4 regions of the Lysinibacillus sp. 54212 genome follow, and region 2 is predicted to be linked to each of the others. Evidence: riboswitches for the same ligand, from Rfam matches in the RefSeq annotation. Region 2 holds a riboswitch; each other region holds the start of a gene.
What was found. Region 2 has a riboswitch for cobalamin ahead of V4T18_RS12610 (energy-coupling factor ABC transporter permease). Riboswitches for the same ligand answer to the same signal wherever they lie in the genome.

Region 1 (4,864 bases), on a different contig from region 2:
GTAATGGACCATAACCATTATATTCCAGTTGCATTATTTGGAGGCATTATTACAGATGAAAAAATCACTTCTGTTAAAGTCATGCAGCAAACGCTAGAGCAACAGGGAACAGTATTCCAACTAAACGATATGAAAGTCTGGTACGCAGTTTTCGATACGTTAGAATCTGGTACACCCGACCCACTAAAGATAGAAGCGTATAACGACGGGCAGCAGGTAGTATGGCGACACGGTATTTATGATAATGGTTTAGAAAGTGGCTTAGTTCAAAAGGATAAAGGCGGCAATATTAGTAAATCCATCACTATTTACAAGCCGGATGAAACTGTGAGCTACCTTGAAAAGCATGAGGTAGAGTATAGTGGTGATGGTTCTGAGGCGTCGATAATTAACTTTATTTACGAGCAAGCGAAAACGTTCAATGTCACCCTTAATAGTTATAGCTTTGAAAACAATGGGGCGTCTCTCATTTTAGATTTGGGAGAAGGGGTTTTTAATATACAGGGCTCTACTGGCGGCTCGATGTTTGCTGGTACGATTAATGGATCATTTTTTGAATATTTCCCAGCTCTCCAGCAAATTACCTTTACCCATAACGGCTCCTATGATGCGATTTTAGATCATTTTATGGTAGGTGAACCATACAAGAGACCGACTGAAGAACAGGAGCTTACTAATTTAACTTCGCTCGTTTTTAGTCATTTGTATAATGGAGAGTATGAGAAATTATCGGCAATGGTAGATCCATCTGAGGGCCTTACATTCTCATTGTTTGCTGACTTCGGTAACAAACCAGGGTACGGTGGGGATTATGTAAACCTTAAGCCGGATGAGCTAGTAAATGCTAAAAATCAACAAATTGATTGGGGACATGATGATAGCAATCGAGAGTTTAAAATGACATTGGAAGAATATGTGCAAACTATTTTGTTAAAGGTGAATGGAAAAGACTTTGTTTATGACACAGTTACATTTAACGGTCAGGCTGTTCAATTTGGCGGGGTTTTAAATACTATTCATGCAAATTATCCGAATGCGAAGTATATAGAGTATTACTCTAGCCAATCCTCTCAAGCCCTGCGATTCATTTTCCATAAATCGGGAGGGGGATGGTATTTAATCGGCATTGCGAGAGATGTACCTACAGGTTAATCTATACAATATTTTATGTAATATTGTACAGAACTAGTTGTTTGCGATGATTTTCCCTTAAATTATTAAATTATTTGTCAATTTAGCTTTATTTATGTTACATTCTTTATCAGGTGAATAAGCTTGCAGGAAAGAGAAAAGGGAATTCGGTGAAAGGCCGAAGCTATGTCCGTAACTGTATGCGCTGATGAAATGAGAGGATACCACTGTCTATGGATGGGAAGGATCTCAGAAGTAAGTTGATGCGCGAGCCAGGAGACCTGTCTTTTTCTATTCGTAACAACACTCTTCGGAACTAAAGGGAATGTGCGGCAAATACGAATAACAAATAGTATTGTTTTTTGTCTTTCTGCCATCCATTTTCTGGGTGGCTTTTTCTGTTGGACGAAGTTGTTGTAGTATTTTGTAATGGTTGTGAAAGGGAGATAAGAATTGAAGAAAGATATGCGCTATAGCTGTTATCCGTTTATGCGTGAAAAAAGCTGTTTAGTAGACTACGAGATTCGTACAGATTGTTTAACGACTAGGGTGGGCGAGGTTTTTCCAGCATTAGCTGATAGTGAGGCTGAAAGGATAGTACTTGAAGATTTACGGATCATTCAGCCAAATGTTTATCATGCGAACGGCTCTGTCCGTGGCAAGCTTGCGATAACAGAAGAGGATTTACAATGGCTAAGTGACCGCTATGATTTTTATGTAGCGTATGTCCAACAAGAAATACAGCAATTCGTTTTGCCGCAAGGAACTGAAGCAGCAAGTCGATTACATAGCTGTCGAAGTGAGGCAAAAAAGTCTTACAGAGCTCTACATAAAGTAAGTGAGGAACGAGTAGTACCGGAAATTCTATTCGATTATTTAGGACTACTAGCAAATGTATTTTTTGTAATGGCAGTATATTTAAATAAACATGGGCATCACTCAGAAATAATTTTTGAAAGTAAATCTTATCCAAAAAGAAAGAAGGCAGAACAATGAAATTTAAAATGAAATGGGTAACACCAATTGCTGCAGCCCTACTATTAGCTGCATGTGGAACGGATGAAGACAAAAATGCAAAGCAAAATGAACAAGAGCAAGAAAAGCCGGAAGTAGCGGAAGGTCCTTATAAAGTTGTCGATGACCGTGATGAGGAAATTACATTTGATGAAGTACCAGAATCAATTATTTCACTTCAACCGAGTAATACAGAAATTTTATTCTCTCTAGGCGCTGGTGAAAAAATTATTGGTGCAACAGATTATGACACTTACCCAGAAGAGGCAAAGAAAATCGAACGTGTTTCAGATTCGATGACAATCAATGCTGAACGTATTATTGAATTAAATCCAGATGTTGTAATAGCATATACTGCCGGTGATCCAGCTCAAATCGAGCAGCTTGAAGCGGCTGGGCTAAAGGTATTTGTTATTGATTCGGCTGCATCATTTGATGATGTGTATGGCGATATTGTTCAACTTTCTGAGGTACTTCAAGTTGAGGATACTGGTGAGCAAGTTGTAAAAGATATTAAAGCTCAAATTGCGGCAGTTCAAGAAAAAACAGAAAAGCTTGATCAGAAGAAAAAAGTATATTTTGAAATTTCACCAGCTCCAGATATTTGGACAGCAGGTGGTAACACATTCCAACAAGAAATTTTAACAGCAGCTGGTGTGGAAAATGTATTTGAGGAACAAGACGGCTGGTTTAGTGCAGCAGAGGAAGATGTCATTACAAAGGATCCAGAAGTGATTTTAACATCTGTCTACTATACAGATGATGCAGTTGGTGAAATTTTAGCTCGTAATGGCTGGGATAAAATGCAAGCAATTATTAATAAAAATGTTTATTTAGTGGATGCTGATATCACATCTCGTCCAGCAACTCGTATTGGTGAAGCAGTTGAGCTAGTAGCAGAAACAGTATATCCTGATTTATTTAAATAGTCAGGGAGTAGGCTGGCATACGAATTAAATTTTAAAAATATGTCAAGAGCAAATCTATCATTAGATTTGCTCTTTTCAAGTAGAGGTTGGTGCCAATGGGAGGACGAATAATTTTTATAACTGGTGGCGTTAGAAGTGGTAAAAGTGCATTTGCAGAAAATTATGCCCAGCAGCTTGCTAAGAATAACAGTAAGTCCTTGCTCTATATTGCATCAGGTGTCTCATTTGATGAAGAAATGCAGCAGCGAATCAATAGGCATAAAATCGATCGTCTGCAAGCAGCTATTCCCTGGAAAACACTAGAAGTGCCAGACCGTTTCCCAACAAAATTTTCCGTTCTGTCTTCGGACTATGTTCTATTATGGGATTGTTTAACAACGTGGCTCACGAATATAATATTTAGGAACGAGCTTTCCCCAAATAGAGAAAAAAATATTACTTTAGCCGTTGAACAGTTACAAGATCAGCTAAAAGAATGGCAGCAAAAGGGTATAGTCGTATTATTAGTTTCAAATGAAGTGTTAGATGAAGGCGCCTCACGCTACTGGGAAGTAAATGAATATCGGCAAATTATAGGTAAATTACATCAATGGATTGTTGCACAATGTGATGAAGCCTATGAGTTAGATTCTGGCATTGAAAAGAGGTGGAAATAATGGGGTTAAGAACAGGGTTTACAGGTATTTTATTAGCGCTACAATTTTTCACCTCATTACCTATTAAATTTCAGCTACCGATTACACGAATGACAGCAACTGCAATGTACGGGGCTATCCCGCTACTAGGTATCGGTATGGGGAGTATACTTGCTGGAATAATAGTTTTGAATAATAGCTATTTGCAGTTTTCCTCCCTTTTTATTGCTATCCTGTTAGTTGTTGCTCACTTTATAATGACAGGTGGCTTGCATATGGACGGAGTTGTTGATACTGGAGATGCCTTTTTCTCTTATAGAGATAAGGAAAGGCGTCTTGAAATATTAGATGATCCTCGTGTAGGGGCATTTGGTGCAATGACACTCGTCATTTTTGTACTGCTGAAAGTAGCAGTTTTATACGAGCTTTTATTACATAGCATCCCTATCTATTATTTTATTGTCCTACCGTTTATGGCACGGTTATCGATTTTATTGTATTTCCTTACGATGAAAACGTTCAAAAATAAGGGTATTGCAGCCTATTTTAAAGAGAGAGTTCATGCGAGAAAGCTATGGCTTGCATTGATTATTTATAGCTTATCTCTTATTGCAGTCTCTCTTTTTTTACAGCAATTAATTTGGCTTGTTCTATTCGTTGTGATGCTGCTGTTTGTAGCCATTTATCGATACTGGACGAAGAAAAATTTCGGCGGGATGTCTGGCGATTTAGTCGGAGCATGCTTTGAAGGGACGGAGCTTCTTTTATGGTTCACGCTATTACTATTCATTTAATTCGTCATGAAAAAACACAGGCGAATATCGAGCGTAAATACATTGGCTGGACGGATGAGGAGATTATACCAAGAGCTGGACATTTTACGCTCCCGCTAAATCCAGCTGTCGTTTATGGGAGTGATCTTATTCGCTGTAAGCAAACAGCAAATTTGTATTTTCCTAAAGCAACGTTTTTATCGGCTGTAGGGCTTCGTGAGCTGAATTTCGGAGATTTTGAGATGAAAACGTATGAGCAATTAAAGGACCATAAGTTATATCGAAGGTGGATAGATGATCCGTTATGTGTAACACCACAAAACGGTGAATCGTTCCAGGTATTTAAAGAACGTGTGTATGATGCGTTTTGGAGAATTGTAAC
Region 2 (4,864 bases):
AGTTCCTTCGGTAGCTTCATCCCACCAAGAGTCTCCATAATCTCCTCTGCATATGGAATCGACTCAGCCTTTTCTCCGTAGCAGAAATCACAGGCCTTAACATTTAACACATCGCCCATCGGTAAGACGAGCAGCCCCTCTGCCTTGATAGCTTCCACTACTGCTTGTGGATTCTCAGTTGGCAATTTCACTAGGAAGCGATGGTCAGGTGTATATTCAAATGTTCCCTTTTCCCCAACAATTTCAGCGAGCTTCTGTAGCTGCCTTGGTGAAATGATTTTATTTGCTACACCAGGAGATACGGCAAACTCAAATATAGATTCAATTGGCTGACTCACGATAAACGGATTATCAATTTTTTGATTCGTTACAAGTGCCAATGCTTTTTGAGCTAGCCTAAGCGAAGGTACTTTCGGTTCCATTTTTTTTAGTGGAACTGGGTTCTGTATGGCAACAATTTTTTCATAGCCCGCCTTCGCTTCCCCTGTTTCCTGATCTAATGCCCACGGTTCGGCTTCTTTTTTCAAGCGCTGATGCGGTTTCCATATTTGCTTTTCATCACCGAGCGTATATTTCCGTTGATAGCCGCGCGGTGTGATAATTTTATTATCATAAAAAAAGGTCGATGAGTTACCTACAACAACTGTTGTGAGCATGCCGATATCATGCTCTAGCATTTCTGCTAATGTTGTCAAAACGATATTTTGTGTATCTCGGTAAGCACTTTTTACAAGTCCCACAGGTGTATCTGGTGAACGATACTTCAATAAAATCTTTTGCGCCTCCACGATTTGACGAGTACGACGGCCTGATTTCGGGTTATAAAAGGCGATTACAAAATCAGCCATTGCTGCTGCCTCAATTCGTTTTTCAATAACCGTCCACGGCGTTAAGTGATCACTTAAGCTGATCGTACAAGAGTCATGCATAACGGGTGCACCTAGTAAGCTTGCACAGGAATTAATCGCCGAGATGCCAGGTACAACCTCTACCTCGATCCCCGTTGCTTCTTTCCACCCTTTTTCGATGAGTACCTCATAAACAAGACCTGCCATTCCATACACACCCGAGTCTCCGCTCGATATTACCGAAACGATGTGTCCCGCTTCCGCCTGCTTTACCGCTTCCTGAGCACGCGACACTTCCTCCGTCATGCCTGTACTAACAATCGTTTTAGCTGTTACTAAATGCTGGATTAACTCAACATATGTTTTATAGCCCATGATGTGGTCACTTTGCTGTAGAGCATCGACAGCCCGTTTTGTAATATGCTCTCTGTCTCCAGGACCAAAGCCTACAACGAAGATCTTTCCCTTAACCATAGCTCTCCCTCCTCAAAAAAAATGCCCGCACCTCTTTTCAAAAAGAGATACAGGCATGTGAAATTCTATACAAAAAATGCATACAAAAGCACAAGAACATTATTGTCCCGCCTATACTTCTCCCTCCGAAAAGTAAGTGTCGTTTAAATAAGCAGGTTTCCTGGCTTGAGCGTCGCTTTACTTTCACATCTTCCCATCATAATGACAGTGATTTATTGTGATTTCATCAGCTTTACAGTAGCGGGGGCTGCATTAGATTTTCACTAATTTCCCTTTTACCTCACAAAATCGTGAGCACTTATTTAAAATTGCAAAAATTAAATTAATATTAAAATAACATAGATAAAAGAAAATTGATATGCTTTTAAATTTTTTTATATTTCAAACTTTTTCGTGACAAACCTATTTTTTAAATGCTAGAATCTTTATCAATGACGATAACCTAATGATTTTTTGGTGCTAACCTTTAGCTTAATAGGGAAGACGGTGTGAGTCCGTCGCTGTCCCGCAACTGTAACTCTGAGCAGATTACTAGAAGAGCCACTGCGATTCTTTCGTGGGAAGGCTTGTAAAATGCAATGAAGAGAAGCCAGGAGACCTGCCAGAAATGACGTACTATTCAACCTACGAGGATAGGTGCGAAAGAGAAAGCAAATTAAGATTTGCTTTTTTAGTGTTGCACTTCTTCTCCTGAAAGGTGCTTTTTTTATTGCACTTTTTTCGTCAAATAATCAAAAAGGAGAAAGAAAGATGAAGCATTTATTACCAAAGCTTGGGTACTTCGGAGTTGTACTATTATTCATACCGAAACAAGCGCACGCCATGCATATCATGGAAGGATTTTTACCAATAGGATGGGCTATCTTTTGGGGAGCACTCTGCTTACCATTCTTAATAAAAGGGATTAGCTCAATTCGAAGCGTCGTAAAGGATAATCCAGAAAGTAAACTATTACTTGCCTTATCAGGAGCATTTACATTTGTGCTATCTGCATTAAAAATTCCATCTGTTACAGGGAGTTGCTCTCATCCAACAGGTGTGGGCTTAGGCTCTATATTGTTTGGACCATTCGTAATGAGCGTACTTGGCTCAATCGTATTACTATTCCAATCACTCCTACTTGCCCACGGTGGTTTAACTACATTAGGAGCTAATATTTTTTCAATGGCGATCGTTGGTCCCTTTATCGCTGTAGGTGTTTATAAATTAGCAATAAAATGGGGACTGTCCCTTAGTATCGCTGTATTTTTCGCTGCCATGTTAGGTGATCTCGGTACATATGTGATGACATCAGTTCAACTCTCACTAGCGTTCCCGGCAGAAGTGGGTGGAATACTAGGCTCATTCCAAAAATTTGCGAGCATTTTCGCACTAACCCAAATTCCTTTAGCTGTTAGTGAAGGGTTATTAACGGTTATCATTATGAATTTCTTACAAAAGTACAATATGAACGAGCTAGTACAATTACGAATTTTAAAGGCAAAGGAGAGCTAATATGTTGAAGAAAAATTTGATTCTATTCCTACTTGTTGTCCTTTTAGCCATCTTGCCTGTTCTATTTTTAAAGGATGCAGAATTTGGCGGAGCAGATGGAGAGGCAGAGGAGGCAATTACTGAAATTGCTAATGATTATGAGCCTTGGTTTAATGCGATTTGGGAGCCTCCAAGTGGGGAAATTGAAAGCTTATTATTTGTGCTACAAGCGGTCATCGGCTCAATAATTATCGGCTATTTCATTGGGTATACTCGTGGTAAACACTCGAAAAACTCATCAAAACAGCATGCTAAACATTGATTTTCTTTCACACCATAACGCACTGAGAAGGGTTGCCGCTAGTCAAAAGCTTCTCTTTGCAATAAGTGCATTACTTGCAGTTACGATTTCCAGAAATAATGAGATTGCCCTTTGGACACTACTTTTTATGAGTAGTGTCATTGTTTTCTATGCAAAAATCCCTTGGAAATCCTACGCCATATTAATGCTTGCACCGCTTGGATTTAGCCTAGCCGGTATAGTGACGATTGTTATTTCGATAGCATGGAATGGTCCAATCCCCGCTCATGCTGTGTGGGATGCTTCACTCGCTCAATTGTCCCTTTATATTTTGCCCAATGATCTTTCACGTGCACTAAACATATTTTTAGTAGCATTTAGCGCGACAGGCTGTTTATATTTTTTAATTTTAACAACGCCTATTTATGAGATTAGCCCAATATTACTTAAAGGCAAGGTACCAGTCGTTATAGTAGAATTGATTGAATTAATTTACCGTTTTATCTTCCTATTTCTTCAAACATACGAACAGCTCTATACAGCACAGCAGGCACGATTAGGCTATAAAAGCTATAAATCTAGCTTTTCTTCACTAAGCCTAATGATTAGTTCTCTGTTTAAATCGATGTTTTTACGTTACGGGACGATGACACACGCCATGAAGGCTCGAAATATCGAACAATTTACTATTCCTCAAGCATTCTTGAAGAGAAGAAAATGGCTACCAAGGCTGACGCTACTATTTACGATGTACTTTTTGCTTAGTGCAGTGCTTTTAGTCTTGTAAGAAAGGGGAAAGACCCAATGACAACACCTTATTTTGAATTTGATTCTGTATCTTTTCAATATGCGGATGGTACGAAGGCAATTGACAGTATCTCCTTGACGATTCCTCGAGGCAAAAAAATAGCCATTCTAGGAGAAAATGGCTCAGGAAAATCGACGCTATTTAAACTGTTAATGGGCCTAGAAAAACCGACAAGTGGCAAGATTTATTTTCAGGGAGAGCCTGTTCAATATACGAAAAAGGCAATGAAAAATCTACGTCAAAATGTAGGACTAATTTTTCAGGAAGCTGACAATCAATTATTTGCTTCAACTGTAAAACAGGATATTTTATATGGACCACTTAATTTAGATCTGTCAATAGAAAAGGTAAATGAGCAGGTGAATAAAGCGATTGCCCTTACCGAGCTTGAGGAACTTGAGGATCGGCCTATTCATTTTTTAAGTGGTGGGCAAAAAAAGCGAGTAACGATTGCTGGGGTTTATGCTATGGAGCCAAATGTTTTGATTTTAGATGAGCCAACGAGTAGTCTTGATTACTACTTTGCCACACAGCTTACTAACTACTTGCAGCAGCTCGATACGAATGAGCGGACTTTTTTATATGCTACACATCAAATCAACCTTGTGTATGAGTGGGCAGAGTATTTTATTGTGCTTCATAAAGGCGAGCTGCTGTATACTGGGGAACGAGAAGCATTATTTTCAAATAGCGAGTTGCTTCAAAAGGCTCATATTGAAAAGCCTTGGCTAGTTGCCGTGGCAGAGCTACTTCAAGAATCGAATCCCGCATGGAAAAACGCCTCCTTCCCGCATTCGATGCAGCAGCTTGTTGAGCAAATTAATCGGTTAAAGTAAGCTTTTTTTCACTTAGAATCCGATAGACTTTCAATAGATTAAATAATGAGTCCCTTTTGAAAATACTCCAATTCCATTCATAAATATATTCATAATATAAATAAACATACTCATTTCATAATGA
Region 3 (4,864 bases), on a different contig from region 2:
AAAAAGCCGCCTCGTGCGATTGCAGAAGCAATTTTGGAAAATGTGGATAAGGAAAACACAGATATTGAAAAAATCGAAATTGCTGGTCCTGGTTTTATGAACATTACCGTTCGCAAGGATTTTTTAGCTGGCGTTGTTAAATCAACTTTCGAACAAGGCGAAAATTACGGTCGCTCAAACGCAGGTGAGGGTGAGAAAGTTCAAGTTGAGTTTGTATCAGCGAACCCAACTGGTGATTTGCATTTAGGGCATGCGCGCGGAGCTTCAGTAGGGGATTCTCTATGCAATGTATTAGATTTCGCAGGCTATGCCGTAGCACGTGAATATTATATTAATGATGCAGGAAACCAAATTAACAACTTAGCGTATTCGCTAGAGGCTCGTTATAAGCAGGCGCTAGGCTTAGAGGCTGAAATGCCAGAGGACGGCTACCACGGGCCCGATATTATTGAAATCGCTGGCGAGTTAGCGAAGCAATTCGGTGCAGAAATTTTAGAAAAATCGGATGAAGAACGCTTCAAATTTTTCCGTGAGCACGGCTTACGTTTAGAGCTTGCAAAATTACAAAAAGACTTAGCGAACTTCCGTGTTGAGTTTGATGTTTGGTATTCAGAAACTTCCCTATATAACAACGGGAAAATTGAAGTAGCATTAGACAAATTAAAGGCAAATGGACATGTGTTTGAAGAGGAAGGCGCGACTTGGTTCCGCTCGACAACATTTGGTGACGACAAGGATCGTGTGCTTATTAAAAATGACGGCTCATTTACGTACCTGACTCCTGATATCGCATACCATGAGGATAAATTACAACGTGGCTTTGATAAATTAATTAATATTTGGGGTGCAGATCACCACGGCTATATCCCACGTATGAAGGCAGCGATCGAAGCACTTGGCTATAACCGTGACACACTTGAAGTAGAAGTTATTCAAATGGTTCAGCTCTATAAAAATGGCGAGAAATTCAAAATGTCGAAGCGTACGGGTAACGCGGTTACAATGCGTGAGCTAGTAGAAGAGGTAGGCTTAGATGCAGTACGTTACTTCTTTGTAAAAACTGCTGGCGATTCACATATGGACTTTGATTTAGACTTAGCAGTTTCGCAGTCTAATGAAAACCCTGTATATTATGCTCAATATGCACATGCACGTATTTCTTCTATTTTACGTTCAGCTGCAGAGCAAGGATACGCTACTTCATTAGATAATCTTGGTTTATTAGTTGCTGAAAAGGAAGAAGATGTATTGAAAAAAGTTGGTGCATTCCCTCAAATCGTAGCGGATGCAGCGAAACACCGTACACCTCACCGTATTGCAAACTATATTCAAGAATTAGCATCTACATTCCATAGCTTCTATAATGCTGAAAAGGTACTAAACGCCGATAATAAAGAATTAACAGAGGCACGTTTAGCACTTATTACAGCAGTAAAAACAACATTGGCGAATGCACTAAAGCTAATTGGCGTAAGTGCACCAGAAAAAATGTAAGATCTAGGCATCCTGAACAATCAGGGTGCCTTTTCTATTGGAGTGTGGTAAGTAGATACGTTTGTTTGAATAAGAGTCATGGTTTTTGATTTACTAGCCATAAATTTCGAAATACTAGCCACATTTTTGAATTTACTAGCCAAAATTTCAAAAATACTAGCCAATTACGAGTTGCAGCCACAAATTTTCGAATACAGTCCGAAATTATTGATATAGTAGCCTCAAATTTCAAAATACTAGCCATATTTTTCGATTTACTAGCCAAAATTTCAAAAATACTAGCCACATTTTTTGATTTACTAGCCGATTTTTTCAAAATACTAGCTACATTTCAAGAAATACTAGCCAACTACGATTTGCAGCCACAATTATTAAAAAATCTAGCCCGAAAATTAAATTTAATCGCTCTTGTGATAATTCATATTCCGGCAAACTTCCGAAATACAATATACGAATAATTTTATCTGTAAAAATAGTATTTTTACGCTATAATAAAGAAAATTGAAAAATCTAAAATCATAAGGATATAGGGTAAGTCGGTGTGAATCCGACGCGGTCCCGCCACTGTAATTGCATGATGCAAGAATGCAAAAGCCAGAAAACCGGTCTTTATGGACACCAATGCAAGCCTACGAGGATAGGGTGGTAGCGAAACCTGTGTTTTTGTACGCAAATTTTGCTCTTTCCTACTTCTCTTACATTGGTAAGGGATTTTTTTTTGAAAAAAATCTTTATTGGAAAATAACATCTCTCCTTATTTTGATCAGGGTGAGAATTTCTAATTCTAGGAGGAGAAAGAATGAAGAAGCTTTGGCAGCTATGGTTAACAGCCCTATTAACGTTGGGTTTACTCTCTGCATGTAACGAGGATAATGCAAGCAGTGGGGCAAAGGTCAAGCAAAATGATGAAGTAAATAATGAACAAGTATTTCCAGTAACAGTAAAGGATGCTAGAGGGAATGACGTTACGCTACAGGAAGCACCAGATCGTATCGTCTCGTTAACACCATCCAATACGGAAATTTTATTTAGCCTGGGCTTAGATGAGGAAATCGTTGGAGTAAATGATAATGATAACTACCCTGAGCAAGTAGCAGAGAAAACAAGTGTTGGTGGAATGGAATTTAATATAGAGACAATTATTTCATTACAACCAGATATTGTGTTTGCACACGAATCGAGCATGTATATGATGGAAGGCGCTATTGATCAACTAGTTTCTGCAGGCATCAAAATATTTGTTGTGAAAGATGCGATGAACTTTGAAGAAACGTATAAAACTATTGAAGAAATTGGTACATTAACAGGTAAGGAAGACGAGGCAGAAAAAGTAACTAAAGATATTCAAAATAAGCTAGCGGAAATTCAAGCTAAAGTAAAAGGTCAGGAGCCGAAAACTGCTTTCATCGTTGTTGGTACACAGCCAGATATTTATGTTGTCGGTCAAAACAATTTTATGAATGAAATGCTTAAAGCGATTAACGTTACGAATGCCGTTGAAGTTGAAGGCTGGCCAATGTATAGCGCTGAGGAATTTGTGGACAGTAATCCGGATTCTATCATTTTCACATACGCTGGGGATGATGAAGTAATTAAAAATAATAAAGCATTCTCTGTGATGAAGGCTGTTCAAAGTAATTCACTAACGGTTGTTGATGGTGATACAACGAGTAGACAAGGTCCACGTCTAGCCTTAGGAGTAGAAGCCTTAGCGAAAGCAATTTATCCAGAGGCTTTTAATGAATAAAAAATATACAATCGCGTATATTTTCTCGCTAATCCTATTAGCAACTAGCGTGTGGTTTGGCATATCAATCGGCTCGGTCGATATTCCACTTTCAACCTTATGGGATAGCGAATCAAACCCATCAGCCTACAGCATTTTATGGAATATTCGCATGCCGCGTGTAATCCTTGCGGGGCTAGTCGGGGCTTCACTAGCTATTGCAGGTGCTGCATTTCAAGGGCTGTTAAAGAATCCGCTTGCTGACCCATATACGTTAGGCATCTCATCAGGTGCCTCTGTTGGTGCGGTTACTACTATTTTCTTTAGTGTATCTCTACCACTACTAGGCATATACACGCTTCCGATCTTTAGTATGGTTGGTGCGCTGCTCACGATGCTTGCTGTAATGAGCTTTGCTAAATTAGTGGACCGTACGATGAAGATGGAGACACTGATACTAACAGGAATAATTTTTAGCTCCTTTTTAGGTTCATGCATTTCATTAATGATTGCATTAACGGGGGAGGAGCTTCGTTCGATTATGGGCTGGCTTCTTGGTAGCGTTTCGATGCGCGGATGGCCGTATGTGAAAATGATTCTTCCATTTGTAATTGTAGGTACACTTCTTATTTGGCTAAATCGTCGTGAGCTTAATGCGATGATTTATGGTGAAGACCGGGCGAAATATTTAGGAGTGGATGTTAAACGAAGTAAATATATTCTTTTAGCTGGTGGTTCTATGCTAACGGGTGCAGCTGTTGCGGTATCAGGAACGATTGGATTTTTAGGTCTAGTCGTTCCTCATATGGTACGAATGATTATTGGTACCGATCATCGCCATTTACTACTCATCTCATTTTTAAATGGAGCAAGCTTACTTGTCATATGTGATCTAGTATCGCGTACAATTATTGCACCAATTGAGCTGCCGATTGGGGTTATTACTGCGTTTATCGGAGCACCGGTATTTTCATATATTTTCTTTAAACAACGAAAGGGACGGGTGGCATAAATGCTGAAAGTAGAAAATATCTCAGGCGGCTATGGCAGCGTACCCATCGTCCATAATATTTCGTTTACTGTAGGGCAAGGGAAGATGCTAGGTATTCTTGGACCAAATGGTAGCGGTAAATCGACCCTATTGAAACTAGTCAGTGGCATTATTGCTCCCACTTCCGGAACCGTTTTTATTGATGAGAAAGAGATGCAGAGCTATTCACCAAAAGGGCTAGCGAAAAAAATGGCGGTTTTACCACAGCTTCATGCAAATGCCTTTTCAAATTCTGTGTATGAAACGGTATCGCTCGGTCGATATCCGCACCAAAAAGGCTTTTTTTCTTCGTGGTCAGATCAGGATGAACGGGCAGTTACAATAGCAATGGAGCAAACAGGTGTAGCCAAATATCGTGATACGATGATGGAGTTTTTATCTGGCGGTGAGCAGCAGCGAGTCTTTATTGCCCAAGCATTAGCGCAATGCTCACAAATATTATTGCTTGACGAGCCGACAAATCATTTGGATATTGCCCATCAAAAGCAAATACTAGACTTAATTCGAAAGGAAATTGTTGAGTGTGGTTTAACAGTCGTTTCAGTTTTTCATGATATTAACTTAGCATCTCTTTATTGTGATGAGCTACTGCT
Region 4 (4,864 bases), on a different contig from region 2:
TGGATTATCGAGTAACTCGTAATACATTTCGCTCATGCTAATTTCAGACATGCGCTTGCCGTATTCCTTATAAATATCGTAAGAGCTAAATAACACAATATCTTTATTTCGCTTCATTAGCTCAAAGAAGATTGTTGGAAGGATAACACCTGTAGATAATGTTGCTAAGCGAATTTTTTCATCTGCATTTGGTTTTTTCGAGGAAATAAAATTCTCAATATCTCCGTGGAAAATGTTTAAGTACACAACACCTGAACCGTTACGCTGTCCTAATTGGTTGGAATAGGAGAAGGAGTTTTCTAGCAGCTTTGCAACAGGCATTACACCACTAGCTCTGTTCAAAATCCCTTTAATTGGATCACCTAATGGACGTAAATCAGTTAAATTTACACCGACACCACCACCAAGACGTGATAGCTCTAAGCAGTAGCCAATATTTTCGGCAATGCTATTCATCGTGTCATCCATTGTTAGCTTAAAGCAGCTTACTAACTCTCCGCGCGCTTTTTTACCACTATTCAATGCAGTAGGTGTAGCAGGCTGGTATGCTTCCATCATCGCTTCGACAGCTTTTTCTGCCAACCTTTCATCACCTTGTGCGAGATAAAGGGCGATAATAACGATACGATCCTCGTACTTTTCTAAAATTTCCTTGCCATCTCGACTTTTCATCGCATAGCTTTCGTAAAATTTGCTTGCACTCATAAAGGATGGGAAGCGGAACTTATAAGCGTATGCTTTTTTATACATACTTTTTATAAATGCTGGCGTATATTGGTCGATAAATTCTTTTTCATAATAGCCTTCATCGACTAAGTATCGAATTTTTTCCTCTACGTCGATAAAGTAACGCATACGAACGTTAACATCCTCTAAAAAGTATCGGCGTGTTGCTTCTTTATCCTTCGCTAAATCGAGCTCACCAGTTGCATGATAGCGATTTAATACTTCATTATTTAACTTCAAGTATTGTTTCATAGTCATCCTCTTTCACACAATCATTATAAAATGCAAGGATTGCCTCATAATCCTTTGAAAACCCTCGTAAATCAATCTTTCTAACTAGCGGTATATGGTAGTCTGAAGCGAGTTTATCACCAGCAAGTCCAAAAACATCTAAACCAAAATTACTGTTTCCACTAACGACAATCCCTTTACATAACGTAGCGTTCTGTTCCATAAAGGCTTGGACAACAGCGGGCACATCACCAAGTCCATCTGTGTACGTACAAAGGATAAATGGTGTTTCAATTACTGTATCTTTTGTAATTTCGATAGCTGGTAGGTTTAGTTTTTGGACAATATAGCGTACATTCCCTGTTCGACTAGCATAGGCAATCACTGCGTAAGCATCTCAATTCGCGATACAATCTCCTGCACATCATGAATTAGTTCGCCTTCAACCTCTAAAATAGGAACACTCATCAAGCCAGCATTGATAATTTTTTCTTTTGCTTGCTCATTGTGATCAATATTAATCATTTCAACTGAATCGAATCCAGCTTGCACTAACTCAGATTTCACCCATAGGCATTTTGGACAAATTGTTTTTGTGTATAATTTCATTTTTTCATTCCTCATTTCATTAATTTATGTATAGTCTCCGTTATCCCTAAACATGGGACAAAAATAAAAAGACTACCTCAAATGTGAGATAATCTAAAATGGACACACTAAAGCTTCGCATCCATTTACTCTACCCCGAAGAAATGTACTGTCTTTTTATTGAGGCGGTCTCCTGGCTCATCTTCATCACTTCTTACACCTTCCCGTTGGAACAGTGGTATCACGTAAGTCGCTCGGATTTACAGTTGCGGGGACAGCGCTAGATTTTCACCAGCTTCCCTTTCAACTACATATAGTAGTACCTAAATAAAAAATAACACAATATATTGTGATTCAACGATTTCAAGTATAGCATGACCAATCTTTTACTGTAAATAAGTATTTTGTACTTTCCTCAAGGTAAACTCCTGAATTTCCCAAATACCGTCACAATAATTTAGCTTTACAACACCACAGCTAGGGATTAAATCGGATAAAGAATGGAGTCTTTCACCGCTTAATTTCCACAACAAACAATGAATAGCGATCCCGTGTGATACCATTATGATATTTTTTTCATTTTTTTGAGCAACACTTTGCAAGCAGGCATGCATTCTATTTGCTACTGACTGAAATGTTTCCTGAGTGGTCGGTTGAAAAGATTGAGGTGAACACACATATTGCTCGTAACAAGGATCTCTTTCCAAATATTGAAGCTCTTTTCCTTGCCACTCACCTAAAAATATTTCCTTTAGCCGCGCATCAATCACTGGCTCCTGGGCTGGTACAATAAGTCGGGCAGTAGAAATCGCCCGCCCTAAGTCACTGCTATAAACAGTATCGATATCCATTCCCTGAAAAGTATACTGAAGCGCCCTTGCTTGCTGTACTCCTAATTCGGTTAATTCCGAGTCAAGCCAGCCCTGTAACTTGCCTAGCTTATTCCACTCCGTCTCACCGTGTCTTACTAGGTAAATTGTTTTCATATTCCACAAACCTTTTAGTAAATTCATTCATTGCTTCTTCATCCTTCATGCCAATCCGAAACCACTGACCATCCAAGCCGATATAGTTTTCCGTATGCCGTAACACGATTCCATGCTGAAGGAAATATAGATAGGCTTCCGGTACACTCCACCCCATCGGTAGTTTGAATGTTAGAAAGTTGGCTTCGCTAGCCGTTACAGCACAGCCATGTTGCATTAAAAAATGACTCATAGCCGTTCGCATTTTCGTACTATTTTCACCAGATATTTGGACAAAGGCGGATTCTTCTAAGCATTGGCAGCCAATTGCAATCGCAATGCCGCTAACACTCCAATGAGGTAAATAATTGTAGATATTTGACGCATGCCTACTAACTAAATAGCCAAGGCGAACGCCAGCTAAAGCATACATTTTTGTCATTGATCGTAAGACAAATAAATTGGCATAGCGGACAGTTAAATCGATTACCGATTCTTTTTCATCCGTCCAATCCATAAACGCCTCATCAACAACTACGGCACAGCCAACCTTTTCACCGTAAGCTAATAGCTCTTCAATTTCCTCACGAGCTGTCAGAACACCCGTTGGATTATTTGGGTTGCAAAGGTAAATTACGTCACCCTTGTCCATCGCCTTTTTTAGTGCTTGCATCGGTAGCTTATAGAGACAAATATCCTCTACAACAATCGACTCCACATGAACGTTTTGCTGTAAAAGCGTTCGTTTATATTCAGAAAAGGAGGGCTCCACAATAATGGCATGCTTTTCTCTAAAAAACTGCGCGATTGCCATTAGTAATTCCGCTGCCCCATTCCCTACTACAACAAAATCATTAGGCACTCTGTGAACGCTAGCTACTTTACTCCGAAAAGGTTCTGCAAGCATATCTGGATAACTTCCGACACTTTCCAACAACGCTGGCCAAAGCTTTTTAATCGATGAAGGACTCCCTAGAACATTCACATTTTCACTTAAATCATAAATCTTTTCAGGCATTGGTAACTGAAGTTGCCTATATAAAGCCAATGCATTTGCTCCATGCGCAGGTAATGCCAAAAATGATCCCTCCAATCAGTAGTAAAAAGTAAATTGTGACGGTATACATATGTCGAACAGTAAGCTTAATATGCTCTCGGTTCATGACGACAAGTGGCTCCCCCATAAACGCTCGAAAGGATTGCTTTCCACCATAGGAATTATTGCCACCTAAACGAATCCCTAGTTGATAAGCCGTAGCTGCCTCTAAATAGCCGCTATTAGGACTTGGATGTTTTTTCGCATCTCTCTTCCATTTATTCCATCGTTCCGCCAAAGGTAGCTTTTTTACATTTTTGGTTGTAAGCAAAATCAATAACCCTGTTAGACGACTCGGAATGTAGTTCGCAATATCATCTAATTTTGCTGCAATGTAGCCAAATTGACTGTAGCGCTCATTCTTATACGCAACCATAGAATCTAATGTGTTAATCGCTTTATAAATCCACGCACCGATTGCACCAAATAGAAGAGCATAAAATAATGGAGCGGTTACGCCGTCGCTTGTATTTTCCGAAACAGTCTCCACGACCCCTCGTACAACTTCTGGCTCCTCTAAATGAGCTGTATCCCGACCTACAATCCATCCAAGCTTCGTCCGGGCCTCTTCCATGTCGTTTGCCTCTAATGCACGATAAACAACCATCGCTGCTTGATCTAAGCTTTTTTGAGCAAGTGCGATTGCAATTAAGAGTACTTCAATCGCAATACCAATGGCCCAATGAATTTTATAGCTGACGAAAAGAACCGCACCTACTACAGCCAATGTAGCGAATAGAGTTAGCAATACCGTTAAGGCTCCTTTTAAGCGTCGATTGACCCCCCTATTCAACCTTTTTTCTAAGAAGGCAATCCAGTTGCCAATCCAAATGACTGGGTGTGGTAGCCCTTTTGGATCGCCTACGATACGGTCTAACCCTATGGCCAGTAAACAAATGATACTATTCATTTTAAACGTCCCTTTGTATAAATAATATAATTATCAATTGCACGATGTAATGTGTGGGCAACACCTTTTCCGATCAAGCTTCCTAATTTAGTAATGGAGCCTGCATAAGGATAAAGCTCGCCTTGTTGTGTGGCTGCAACACATACGCTATCTGTCGATGTGCCTGTAGCCAAGGTCCCACTTTTTTTATCTACTATATTACGCTGGATAAGTGTTTTCACCTTTGTTTCAGTTACTGCACTATATGCCTGCATCAAGGCTTCGACAGTTAAATGACCGTCGATAAATACGAAAATATTAATAGTGCCGATCCTTGATTGATATGTATAGCGATGCGAGGCGGTAATA

Region 1: it holds a riboswitch for cobalamin, as region 2 does, so the genes downstream of both, V4T18_RS04165 (ATP:cob(I)alamin adenosyltransferase) here and V4T18_RS12610 (energy-coupling factor ABC transporter permease) in region 2, are expected to answer to the same signal.
Region 3: it holds a riboswitch for cobalamin, as region 2 does, so the genes downstream of both, V4T18_RS15790 (ABC transporter substrate-binding protein) here and V4T18_RS12610 (energy-coupling factor ABC transporter permease) in region 2, are expected to answer to the same signal.
Region 4: it holds a riboswitch for cobalamin, as region 2 does, so the genes downstream of both, V4T18_RS11710 (glutaredoxin family protein) here and V4T18_RS12610 (energy-coupling factor ABC transporter permease) in region 2, are expected to answer to the same signal.

What each region holds. Positions count from the first base shown of each region.
Region 1 covers NZ_JBAFWZ010000004.1:74,431-79,294, reverse strand. The annotation lists gene V4T18_RS04170 (hypothetical protein) at 1-1,152, shown strand, start outside; cobalamin riboswitch at 1,255-1,435, shown strand; gene V4T18_RS04165 (ATP:cob(I)alamin adenosyltransferase) at 1,585-2,127, shown strand; gene V4T18_RS04160 (ABC transporter substrate-binding protein) at 2,124-3,074, shown strand; gene V4T18_RS04155 (bifunctional adenosylcobinamide kinase/adenosylcobinamide-phosphate guanylyltransferase) at 3,170-3,730, shown strand; gene cobS (adenosylcobinamide-GDP ribazoletransferase) at 3,730-4,503, shown strand; gene V4T18_RS04145 (histidine phosphatase family protein) at 4,476-4,864, shown strand, end outside.
Region 2 covers NZ_JBAFWZ010000017.1:31,412-36,275, forward strand. The annotation lists gene cobJ (precorrin-3B C(17)-methyltransferase) at 1-1,322, opposite strand, end outside; cobalamin riboswitch at 1,456-1,639, opposite strand; cobalamin riboswitch at 1,760-1,942, shown strand; gene V4T18_RS12610 (energy-coupling factor ABC transporter permease) at 2,073-2,816, shown strand; gene V4T18_RS12615 (energy-coupling factor ABC transporter substrate-binding protein) at 2,818-3,117, shown strand; gene cbiQ (cobalt ECF transporter T component CbiQ) at 3,104-3,883, shown strand; gene V4T18_RS12625 (energy-coupling factor ABC transporter ATP-binding protein) at 3,901-4,740, shown strand.
Region 3 covers NZ_JBAFWZ010000029.1:17,295-22,158, forward strand. The annotation lists gene argS (arginine--tRNA ligase) at 1-1,494, shown strand, start outside; cobalamin riboswitch at 2,000-2,119, shown strand; gene V4T18_RS15790 (ABC transporter substrate-binding protein) at 2,294-3,241, shown strand; gene V4T18_RS15795 (FecCD family ABC transporter permease) at 3,234-4,232, shown strand; gene V4T18_RS15800 (adenosylcobinamide amidohydrolase) at 4,233-4,864, shown strand, end outside.
Region 4 covers NZ_JBAFWZ010000015.1:30,375-35,238, forward strand. The annotation lists gene nrdE (class 1b ribonucleoside-diphosphate reductase subunit alpha) at 1-978, opposite strand, end outside; gene nrdI (class Ib ribonucleoside-diphosphate reductase assembly flavoprotein NrdI) at 953-1,342, opposite strand; gene V4T18_RS11710 (glutaredoxin family protein) at 1,339-1,566, opposite strand; cobalamin riboswitch at 1,713-1,887, opposite strand; gene V4T18_RS11715 (histidine phosphatase family protein) at 1,932-2,531, opposite strand; gene V4T18_RS11720 (pyridoxal phosphate-dependent aminotransferase) at 2,500-3,588, opposite strand; gene cbiB (adenosylcobinamide-phosphate synthase CbiB) at 3,545-4,516, opposite strand; gene V4T18_RS11730 (adenosylcobinamide amidohydrolase) at 4,513-4,864, opposite strand, start outside.